2 regions of the Streptacidiphilus sp. MAP5-3 genome follow, and region 1 is predicted to be linked to the other one. Evidence: riboswitches for the same ligand, from Rfam matches in the RefSeq annotation. Region 1 holds a riboswitch; the other holds the start of a gene.

Region 1 (4,933 bases):
GTGCGCAGCAGGCCCTCGGGCAGCGCGGAGCCGGCGGCGGCGTCGAGCGCGTCCACGTCCGGACCCGCGGCGTCCACGCCGAAGGCGCCCCAGACGGCGGCCAGGTCGGCGCGGGTGGTGGTCTCGTCGCAGGCGATGCCGACCAGGTCGGCGCCGTCCTGGCGCAGGTTGACCCCGGCGGCGGCAGCGGTCGCGACGACCTCGGCGGCACGGCCGGGGACGCGGGCGGTGACGGTGTCGAAGAACGCGTCGCTCGCGACCTCGACGCCGCCCCGACGCAGGCCCTCGGCCAGCACGGAGGCGTAGCGGTGGGTGCGCGAGGCGATCTTCGCCAGGCCGTCCGGGCCGTGGTAGACCGCGTACATCGAGGCCATCACAGCCAGCAGCACCTGCGCGGTGCAGATGTTGGAGGTGGCCTTCTCGCGGCGGATGTGCTGCTCGCGGGTCTGCAGCGCCAGGCGGTAGGCGCGGTTGCCGTCGGCGTCGACGGAGACGCCGACCAGGCGGCCCGGCAGGCTGCGGGCGTAGTCGGCACGGACGGACATGTACCCGGCGTGCGGGCCGCCGAAGCCCATCGGGACGCCGAAGCGCTGGGTGGTGCCGACCGCGATGTCCGCGCCGAGCTCACCCGGGGACTTCAGCAGCGTCAGCGCCAGCAGGTCGGCGGCGACCGCGACGACCGCGCCGAGCTCCTTGGCCTGCGCGATGACCGGGGCCAGGTCGCGCACCGCGCCGGAGGCGCCCGGGTACTGCAGCAGCACGCCGAAGACGCCGCGCTCGGCGATCTCGGCCGGGATGCCCTGGCTGAGGTCGGCCACGACGGTCTCGACGCCGGTCGGGACGGTACGGGTCTCGATGACGGCGACGGTCTGCGGCATGGTGTCGGCGTCGATGACGAAGACGCCGCCCTTGACCTTGCCCATCCGGCGGGCCAGCGCGACGGCCTCGGCGGCGGCGGTGCCCTCGTCGAGCAGCGAGGCGCCGGCGGTGGGCAGACCGGTCAGCTCGGTGACCACGGTCTGGAAGTTGAGCAGCGCCTCCAGGCGCCCCTGCGAGATCTCCGGCTGGTAGGGCGTGTAGGCCGTATACCAGGACGGGTTCTCCAGCACGTTGCGGAGGATCACCGGCGGGGTGAAGGTGCCGTAGTACCCGAGGCCGATCATCGAGCGCAGCACCTGGTTGCGGCCGGCCAGCTCGCGCAGCTCGGCGAGGACCTCGGCCTCGGAGCGGGCGGCCGGGAGGTCCAGCGCGGTCAGGCTGCGGATCGCGGCGGGGACGGCGGCGGCGGTGAGCTCGTCCAGGGAGCCGTAGCCCACCTGCGCCAGCATCTTGGCCTGCGCCCCGGCGTCCGGGCCGATGTGGCGGTTCTCGAACGGGCTGGACTGCTCCAGCTCGGAAAGCGACGACGTCATGGGGAGACTGGCCTCCTGGTCGGACCGGGTGGACGCGGTGGGGCGCCCGGACGACCTCCCCCTCTGTCATGGAACCTGAGAGCTTCACCGGCCCTGTTGCCGCTGCTGTAACGCTGCGGCCGGACCGGCTTTCACCGTCGGTGAGGACCGTCCCGCAGCCATGAGGCTCGGGCGCGGCCCTGCTTTCCAGAGTCGACCTCGCCAGCGCGGTACTTCGGCCTGAGAGATTCCGGGGAGGAGTTGCTCCTTCGGCGCCGGGTCGCCCCGATCAGGTTGCCCAGATCAGGCGCTCGGACTCTCCCGCACGTGCTCGACGGTCAACCCCGAGGGTACCAGCGCGGATCGGCCGCCGGACGGGGCCCGAGCACCGTTCTCGTCCACCGGACGGAGCAGCGACACACCCGGCGGAGCTGCGTGCGTTCGACAAAGCGATCATTGTGCCTTTTCGTATGAGTTGAGCACGTTCGTCAGCTGAACAGACCGGCGCGGGCCGATGGAGGAGTGAGAAGCGTGCAGACCGAGATCGACCCGAGGGATCTGATCGGCCACAAGGCCGTGGACAAGAACGGCGAGAAGATCGGCACCGTGGACGAGGTCTACCTCGACGATGCGACCGGTGAACCCGAGTGGGCCGCGGTTCGCACCGGACTGTTCGGCCGCGACGCCTTCGTGCCGCTGACGACGAGCGAGTTCGTCTCCGAGGAACTGCGGGTCCCCTATGAGAAGTCGCAGGTGAAGGACTCGCCCGACTTCGGCGTCGGCCAGCACCTCTCCCCCGCCCAGGAGTTGCAGCTCTACCGCTACTACGGCCTGGAGGTCCCGACCGGCACCGGCCAGCATGCGGCCGACTCGGGCGCCAAGGCGGCGGAGGGCAACGGCCACGGACCCGCCTCCGCGCCGAAGGCCGGGGAGGCGGCGGCTGCGGCCGGTGCCGCAGGCGTTGCGGCGGGTGCCGCAACGCGCGGGGAGCGGAAAGAGAACCTGACCAAGGAGGAGCAGCCCGTGGAGAAGACGGTGGCGACGCCCGTCGTGGAGTCCCAGTCGAACGGCGGGCGCACCTCGGCGTTCATGACGGGCGGCACGACGGCTGGCGCGCAGGCCGGACAGACGGCGCAGACCGCGCAAATGCCACGGGTCGGCCAGGACGCGGCGCAGGACTCGACGATGCAGCAACCGACCGTCCAGACGCCGCCCGCCGCACCCTTCCCCAGCAGCGGCATGGCAGGAGCGGGCGCAGGTGCGGGCGCGATGGGCGGGACGGCGACCGAACCGCAGCGTCGTCCGGACCCGCTGACCGACCCGCTGCCCGGTTTCGGCGCTCCGGCCACCAGTGGCACCGCGACAGCGGGCACGGCGACCCCCGGCACGACGGGCGCCGCGACCGGCACCGTCGCCAAGGAGCCGGTCCCCGAGCCGGTCGAGTTCGTCTGCCGCGAGGAGCGCCTGGACATCTCGACCGAGTGGCACGTCCTCGGCCGGGCCCGGCTGCGCAAGTACGTGACGGCGGAGCAGGTCGAGCGACGGGTGCCGGTGGTCCGCGAGCGCATCCGCGTCGAGCGGGTCCCGGTCAGCGCGGAGGAGCGCGAGCAGCTGACCGAGGCCGAGATCGCGGAGAGCGTCGAGGAGGTGACCCTCCATGAGGAGCGCCTCGTCGTCAAGAAGACCGTCGTCCCGGTGGAGCGGATCCGCCTGGTGACCGAGCGGATCACCGAGGAGGAGGTGGTACGCGAGCAGCTCCACCGCGAGCACATCCAGGTCCAGGACGGCAGCCGCCCCCAGGGCACGCCGGTCGCCCCAGCCACCACTCCCCCGGCGGCCGGTGCACCGATCGGAGGCGCGCCGATCGCGGGCACCCCGGCCGCGACCCCGCTCCGTCCGAACGGCCCGACCAGCCCGAACGGTCCGATGGGCCAGAACCCGGACCTGCCGGGCCACGCGATGGGCGCCTGACCCGCCGTCACCCCCGCTCATCCGCGCTCACTCCCGCTCGTCCCCGCTGACCACGGGCCGCCCGGCACCCCGCTGGGCGGCCCGTCAGCGTATGGGCACAAGCGGGAGCGCCGGGGCCGGGGCGAGGGCCGGATCGTCGACCAGGAAGGTGCGGACCCGGCCGACGCCCGAACCGGGCGTCTCGAAGCGCACCGTCACCCGCCCGACGCCGCTGCCCTGGACCCAGCCGTGGCCGAGCTCCGCATGCTCCACGTCCTGCCCCGGCACCCAGCGACGTCCGCGCGGCGCCGCGCCGGGGTGGAACGCACGCGGCGCGTCCGGCCCGCCGTAGGCGGAGTCGTCCGCAGACCCGCCCGCTGTGGACCCGCCTGCCGCGGACCCGGCCTCCGCGTCCTCGGCCCCCGCCGCGCCTGAGTCTTCCTCCGCCTCCTCGGCCAAGGCCTCCAGCACCTCGTACTCCTCGAAGGCCTCGCGCTGGGCCTGGGCGAAGAGGTCCTCCTGGGTCCAGTCGGCCAGGCCGCTGACGCCGACGCCCAGCAGCCGGATACCGCCGAGCAGTCCGACGGATTCGGCCAACCGCCGCGCCATCTGGGCGATGACCAGCGGGTCGTCGGTGGGCGAGGGCAGCGTCTCGGAGCGGGTGAGCGTGGTGAAGTCGAAGCGGCGGATCTTGACCACCACCGTCCGCCCCGACCGCCCTGCGGCGCGCAGCCTGCGGACGCAGCGGTCGGCGAGGCGGTCGAGCTCCTGCATGATGCTGTCGCGGTCGCCGAGGTCGACCTCGAAGGTGTCCTCCACCGAGACCGACTTGGCGTCCCGGTCGGGCACCACCGGCCGCTCGTCCTGCCCGCGGGCCAGCGCGTGCACGCCCGCGCCGTGCGCCCGGCCCAGCAGGTGGATCAGCTCCTCCTGCGGCAACGCCGCCAGCTCCGCGACCCGGGTCAGCCCCGCCCGACGCAGCGTCTCGGCCGTGGCGGGCCCGACTCCCGGCAGCGCCCGCACCGGCAGCGGTTCGAGCACCTCGCGCTCGCGGCCCGCTTCGATCAGCACCAGGCCGTCGGGCTTGGCCTCCTCCGAGGCGATCTTGGCCAGGAACTTGGTCGTCGACAGCCCGACGGAGGCGGTGAGCCCGACCTTGTCCCGGATGTCGGCCCGCAGGTCCTCCCCCAGCGCGCGGGCCAGCTCCGCGCCCTCCGCCTCCAGCAGCTCGCCGTAGGGGCCGGCGGCGAGGTCGACGAAGGCCTCGTCCAGGCTGAGCGGCTCGACCAGCGGCGAGAGCTTGCGCAGCAGCGCCATCACCTCCTCGCTGATCTGCCGGTACAGCTCGAACCGTGGGATCAGGAACGCGGCGTTCGGCGCGAGGCGGCGCGCGTGCGCCATCGCCATGGCGGAGTGCACGCCGAACGTGCGCGCCTCGTACGAAGCGGTCGCGACCACACCCCGCCCGCCCAGCCCGCCGACGATCACCGGCTTTCCGCGCAGGCTCGGCTTGGACGCCTGCTCCACCGACGCGAAGAAGGCGTCCATGTCGAGATGCAGGATCGACGGCACGGACCGCATGAACCGATCAT
Region 2 (4,933 bases), on a different contig from region 1:
GTCCTCGGCCTGCTGGCCGTCCAGCTCGGACTTGCGCAGGTCCACCAGGACCAGGTGCACGTCCGTGCCGCCGGACAGCACGGAGACGCCCGCCTCGACCGCGTCCGGCTGGGTCAGCCGCTCGGCGAGGATCTTGGCGCCCTCGAGGGTGCGGCGCTGGCGGTCCTTGAACTCCTCCGAGGCGGCGACCTTGAAGGACACGGCCTTGGCGGCGATCACGTGCTCCAGCGGACCACCCTGCTGGCCCGGGAAGACCGCGGAGTTGATCTTCTTGGCGTACTGCTCCTTGCAGAGGATCACGCCACCGCGCGGACCGCCCAGGGTCTTGTGCGTGGTGGTGGTGACCACGTCCGCGTAGGGCACCGGGGACGGGTGCAGCCCGGCGGCGACCAGGCCCGCGAAGTGGGCCATGTCGACCATGAGCAGCGCGCCGACCTCGTCGGCGATCCGGCGGAACTCGGCGAAGTCCAGCTGGCGCGGGTAGGCGGACCAGCCGGCAATGATCAGCTTCGGGCGGTGCTCCTTGGCCAGACGCTCGACCTCGGCCATGTCGACCAGGCTGGTCTCGGCGTCCACGTGGTAGGCCACCACGTTGTAGAGCTTGCCGGAGAAGTTGATCTTCATGCCGTGGGTCAGGTGGCCGCCGTGGGCCAGGTCCAGACCGAGGATGGTGTCCCCGGGCTTGATCAGCGCGAACATCGCGGCGGCGTTGGCCTGCGCGCCGGAGTGCGGCTGGACGTTGGCGTGCTCGGCGCCGAACAGCGCCTTGATGCGGTCGATCGCGAGCTGCTCGACCACGTCGACGTGCTCGCAGCCGCCGTAGTAGCGGCGGCCGGGGTAGCCCTCGGCGTACTTGTTGGTGAGCACCGAGCCCTGGGCCTCCAGAACCGCCACGGGGGCGAAGTTCTCGGAGGCGATCATCTCCAGGGTGGACTGCTGCCGGTGCAGCTCGGCGTCCACCGCGGCGGCGACCTCGGGGTCGAGGCTGTGCAGGGACTGGTTCAGGACGGTCATGACGGTGAGATCCCTCAGGTCGTCGGTCGTCGGACGTCGTGTTGGCGGACGTCGGTTGTCAGCCGCCGGAGTTCACTCGCCGAACTGGGCGGTGTACTCGTCGGCGCTGAGCAGACCCTCGGGCTCGCCGGCAAGGCGCAGCTTGAACAGCCAACCGCCGGTGAACGGCTCGGAGTTGACCAGCGCCGGGTCGTCGACGACGGCCTGGTTGACCTCGACGACCTCGCCCGTGGCCGGGGTGTAGAGGTCGCTGACGGACTTGGTCGACTCCAGCTCACCGCAGGTGTCGCCGGCGGTGACGGTGGCGCCGACCTCGGGGAGGTCGACGTAGACCACGTCACCGAGCGCGTCGGCGGCGAAGGCGGTGATGCCCACCGTCGCCACGCCGTTCTCGGCGCCGGTCAGCCACTCGTGCTCCTTGCTGTACGTGAGGTGCTGGGGGTTGCTCATGACGTGATTCTCCCGGATGAGGTGTGGGTACGGCGAAACGGGGGTTGGGACCCCGGGAAGTGTTCTCCGAGGTCGACCGGTAGGTCGACGCTCGGGAGCGTGTGTGGCGGGCGTGCGGCGGACGCGGGTCGGACTACCGCGCGCGCTTGTAGAACGGCAGGGCGACGACCTCGACCGGCTCGTGCGTGCCGCGCACGTCGACGAAGACGGAGGCGCCCGGCGTGGCGTGGGCGGCGTCGACGTAGGCCATGGCGATCGGCTTGCCCAGCGTCGGGGACGGGGCGCCGGAGGTGATCGAGCCGATCACCGTGCCCTCGGCGTCCACCACGTTCATCTCGGCGCGCGGCACGCGGCGGCCGGGGGAGACCAGGCCGACCAGCACCCGCGGCGGGCTGGCGAGCGCCTGCTCGGCGGCCTTCTCCAGCGCCTCGCGGCCGACGAACGCGCCGTCGTTGGTGGTCTTGTCGAAGCGGACCACGCGGCCCAGACCGGCGTCGAACGGGGTCAGCGCGGTGGTGAGCTCGTGGCCGTAGAGCGGCATCCCGGCCTCCAGGCGCAGGGTGTCGCGGCAGGAGAGGCCACAGGGGATCAGGCCGTAGGAGGAGCCGGCCTCGGTCAGCGCGGTCCACACGTGGGCGGCGTCGGCGGGGGCGAGGAAGAGCTCGAAGCCGTCCTCACCGGTGTAGCCCGTCCGGGCCAGCAGGGCCGGGCGACCGGCCACGGTGGCGGGCAGGGCGGTGTAGTACTTCAGGCCCGGCAGGTCGGCGTCGGTCAGCGAGCCGAGGATGGCGGGGGAGTTCGGGCCCTGGACGGCGATCAGCGCGTAGGCGTCGCGGTCGTCGCGCACGGTGGCGTCGAAGCCGTCGGCGCGGGCGGTCAGCTCGTCGAGGACCAGCTGGGCGTTGGAGGCGTTGGCGACGATCATGAACTCGGCCTCGCCGGTGCGGTAGACGATCAGGTCGTCCAGGATGCCGCCGTCCGCCGCGCAGATCATGGTGTAGCGGGCCTTGTTGACCGCGAGCGCGGAGACGAAGCCGACCAGCGCGTGGTCGAGCATCTCGCCCGCCTGCGGACCGGAGACGGTGATCTCGCCCATGTGCGAGAGGTCGAAGAGACCGGCCTTGGTGCGGACGGCGAGGTGCTCCTCGCGCTCACTGCCGTAGCGCAGCGGCATGTCCCAGCCGGCGAAGTCGGTCATGGTGGCGCCGAGGGAGCGATGGAGGCTGTCCAGCGCGGTCAGGCGGAGAGACATTCGGTGATCTCCTAGCAATCAGGGCATGCTGCGGCAGGGCCCTCCCCGTCTGTCGCTGCGACCTGAGAGCTTCACCGCGCCGACGCGCGGGGCGTGGGCGGCTTGCACCGTGGGTGGACCAGCGCGGTACGGAGCCACGACGCGGACGGTGTCGTCCGCGCCCTCTCCGTCGCTTCCTGCGACTGGTCGCTTTCCAGAACTGCCTCGCCCGTGCGGTGTGGTGCCTGAGAGATTCGGGGGAGGCCTTGCTCCTTCGGCGCCGGCGAACTCCCACTGCGCAACCGCTGGTACGGGTGGGTGCAGGGGTGTCGCCGAGCTCTCCCGCGCGGGTTCGAACGGCCGGTATGCAATTGTGGGTGCGCTCATCATGGCATGGCGCCTGGACTGTGGCGAACAGGCTGCGATCCGGCAGCGACACAGCTGAGAACCGGCAAAAGGCCGCGAACGGGCACAACGGGCGTAACGGGCGGAGGCAGACGGTGGAGCAGTACGCGGGCATCCCGCAGCAGGGCGTGCAGCACGGCGTGCAGCCGGGGAGCTGGCCGGAGAACGAGCTGGAGCAGGTGCTGGCCGCGTCGGTCGGTGATCCCGGGGCCACGCCCCGGGTGATGGAGGTGCTGGGCCGCAGCCAGGTCTGGGTCCCGCTGCCCGCCGGGCCGACCCGGGACGGCACCACACTCGACATGCCCACCACCGAGCTGGCCGGGCAGCCGTTCGTCCCGGTCTTCAGCTCGGAGTCGCAGCTGCGCGCCGTCGCGGGCGACGCCATGTCGTACGCGATCGCGCCGGTACGCGAACTGGCCCGTGGGCTGCCGCAGGGCGTCGGCATCGCGGTGAACCCTGAGGGCGCGGTCGGCCTGCCGGTCCCCGCCGCCGGCGTCCCGGACCTCTGCGGCGGCGGTGACGAGGGCGTCCGCGCCACGGCGTGGGAGCCGGAGGCGCACGAGGAGCCGTACGACTTCCTGGCCGCCGCGGCGAGCGAACTCGCCGTGCTGCCCGTGGTGCTGACGGCACGACGGGCTCTGGTGCAGGTCGAGGGCGACGCGCCGAAGCTGTTCGTGGGCGTGCAGTTGGCCCGGTACGAGCCGGGCGACCACGAGGCGGTGGGCCTGGCCCTCGGTCGCGCGCTGGGCGTGGCCCCGCTGGGGTACGAGGTCTCCCTGATCCTGCTGGACGTGGTGGCCGAGGACCCGACCGTGCAGTGGATGCTGTCGACGGTCGCCCCCTTCTACGCGCAGGGGTGACCGAGGCGCAGCCCTGAGGTGAAGCGGTGACCGGTGAGGCGTAGGGAGGAGCTCCCTACGCCTCGGCCGTCCTACGCCTCACGCGCCCTACGCCTCACCCGTCTGCGAGCTGCCGCGGTGCCAGGCACGGGGTGCGCGCAGGTTGTAGTGCAGCGCCAGCATCCGCAGCCCGAAGGCGACCAGCGTGGCAGCGGTCCCGGTCACGGCGTTGAGGTCGCCGAAGGCGATGAGCGCGGCGGTGATGCCCGCTCCCAGCATCGCCGGGACCGCGTAGAGCGACCGGTCCCAACGCAGCAGCGACGGCGTCTCCATGGCCAGCAGGTCGCGGAGGACGCCGCCCCCGACCGCGGTGATCATCCCGAGTGCCACGGACGCGATCACGCCCAGGCCGAAGTCGTGCGCCTTCGCGGTCCCGGTGACGGAGAACAGGCCCAGGCCCAGGGCGTCGAGGGTCTGCACGGTGCGGTTGATCCGGGTGACCTCGGGGTGGAGGAAGAAGACCACCGCCGCGGCGATCAGCGGGGTGACGAAGTAGCCGGTGTTGGTGAACGCCGCCGGCGGTACGGCGCCGATCAGTTCGTCGCGGATGACCCCGCCGCCGAGCGCCGTCGCCTCGGCGAGCACCGCCAGTCCGAACACGTCGAAGTTCTTGCGTACCGCCAACAGGCTGCCGGACAGGGCGAAGACGAAGATGCCGGAGATGTCGAGCACCTGTTCGACGTCGGGGGCGAAGATCTGGGAAGCCACGTCGCCTTTTCTACAGGGTGCGACGCGATGGTCGGGGGAGCGCTGGGCCGGGCGTGCGCCTGCACAGCCTGTGCACAGCCGTCCCGAAGCCAGCGCGCGGCCTTCTTTGAATCTTTCCAAAGAGGGGCTTTTTGAATGTGTCCATTCATCTTTCCCCGAGCCTTGGTCCCACGCGCCCCAGAAAGCCCATTCGTCTCACATGGTGAATCGCGGAACGTTTCTTGGC

Evidence for each region. A riboswitch is a leader RNA that binds a small molecule or an ion and turns the genes downstream of it on or off. The one in region 1 is predicted to bind glycine.
Region 2: another riboswitch for glycine. It lies ahead of gcvT (glycine cleavage system aminomethyltransferase GcvT); the one in region 1 lies ahead of gcvP (aminomethyl-transferring glycine dehydrogenase).

Annotation. Positions count from the first base shown of each region.
Region 1 is NZ_JBGCCL010000029.1:9,854-14,786, reverse strand. Features, by position in the region: gene gcvP (aminomethyl-transferring glycine dehydrogenase) at 1-1,412, opposite strand, end outside; glycine riboswitch at 1,610-1,725, opposite strand; gene ABH928_RS29920 (PRC and DUF2382 domain-containing protein) at 1,923-3,362, shown strand; gene ABH928_RS29915 (DNA polymerase IV) at 3,447-4,922, opposite strand.
Region 2 is NZ_JBGCCL010000001.1:140,301-145,233, reverse strand. Features, by position in the region: gene glyA (serine hydroxymethyltransferase) at 1-1,014, opposite strand, end outside; gene gcvH (glycine cleavage system protein GcvH) at 1,087-1,464, opposite strand; gene gcvT (glycine cleavage system aminomethyltransferase GcvT) at 1,598-2,716, opposite strand; glycine riboswitch at 2,920-3,050, opposite strand; gene ABH928_RS00660 (enhanced serine sensitivity protein SseB C-terminal domain-containing protein) at 3,196-3,960, shown strand; gene ABH928_RS00655 (trimeric intracellular cation channel family protein) at 4,048-4,707, opposite strand.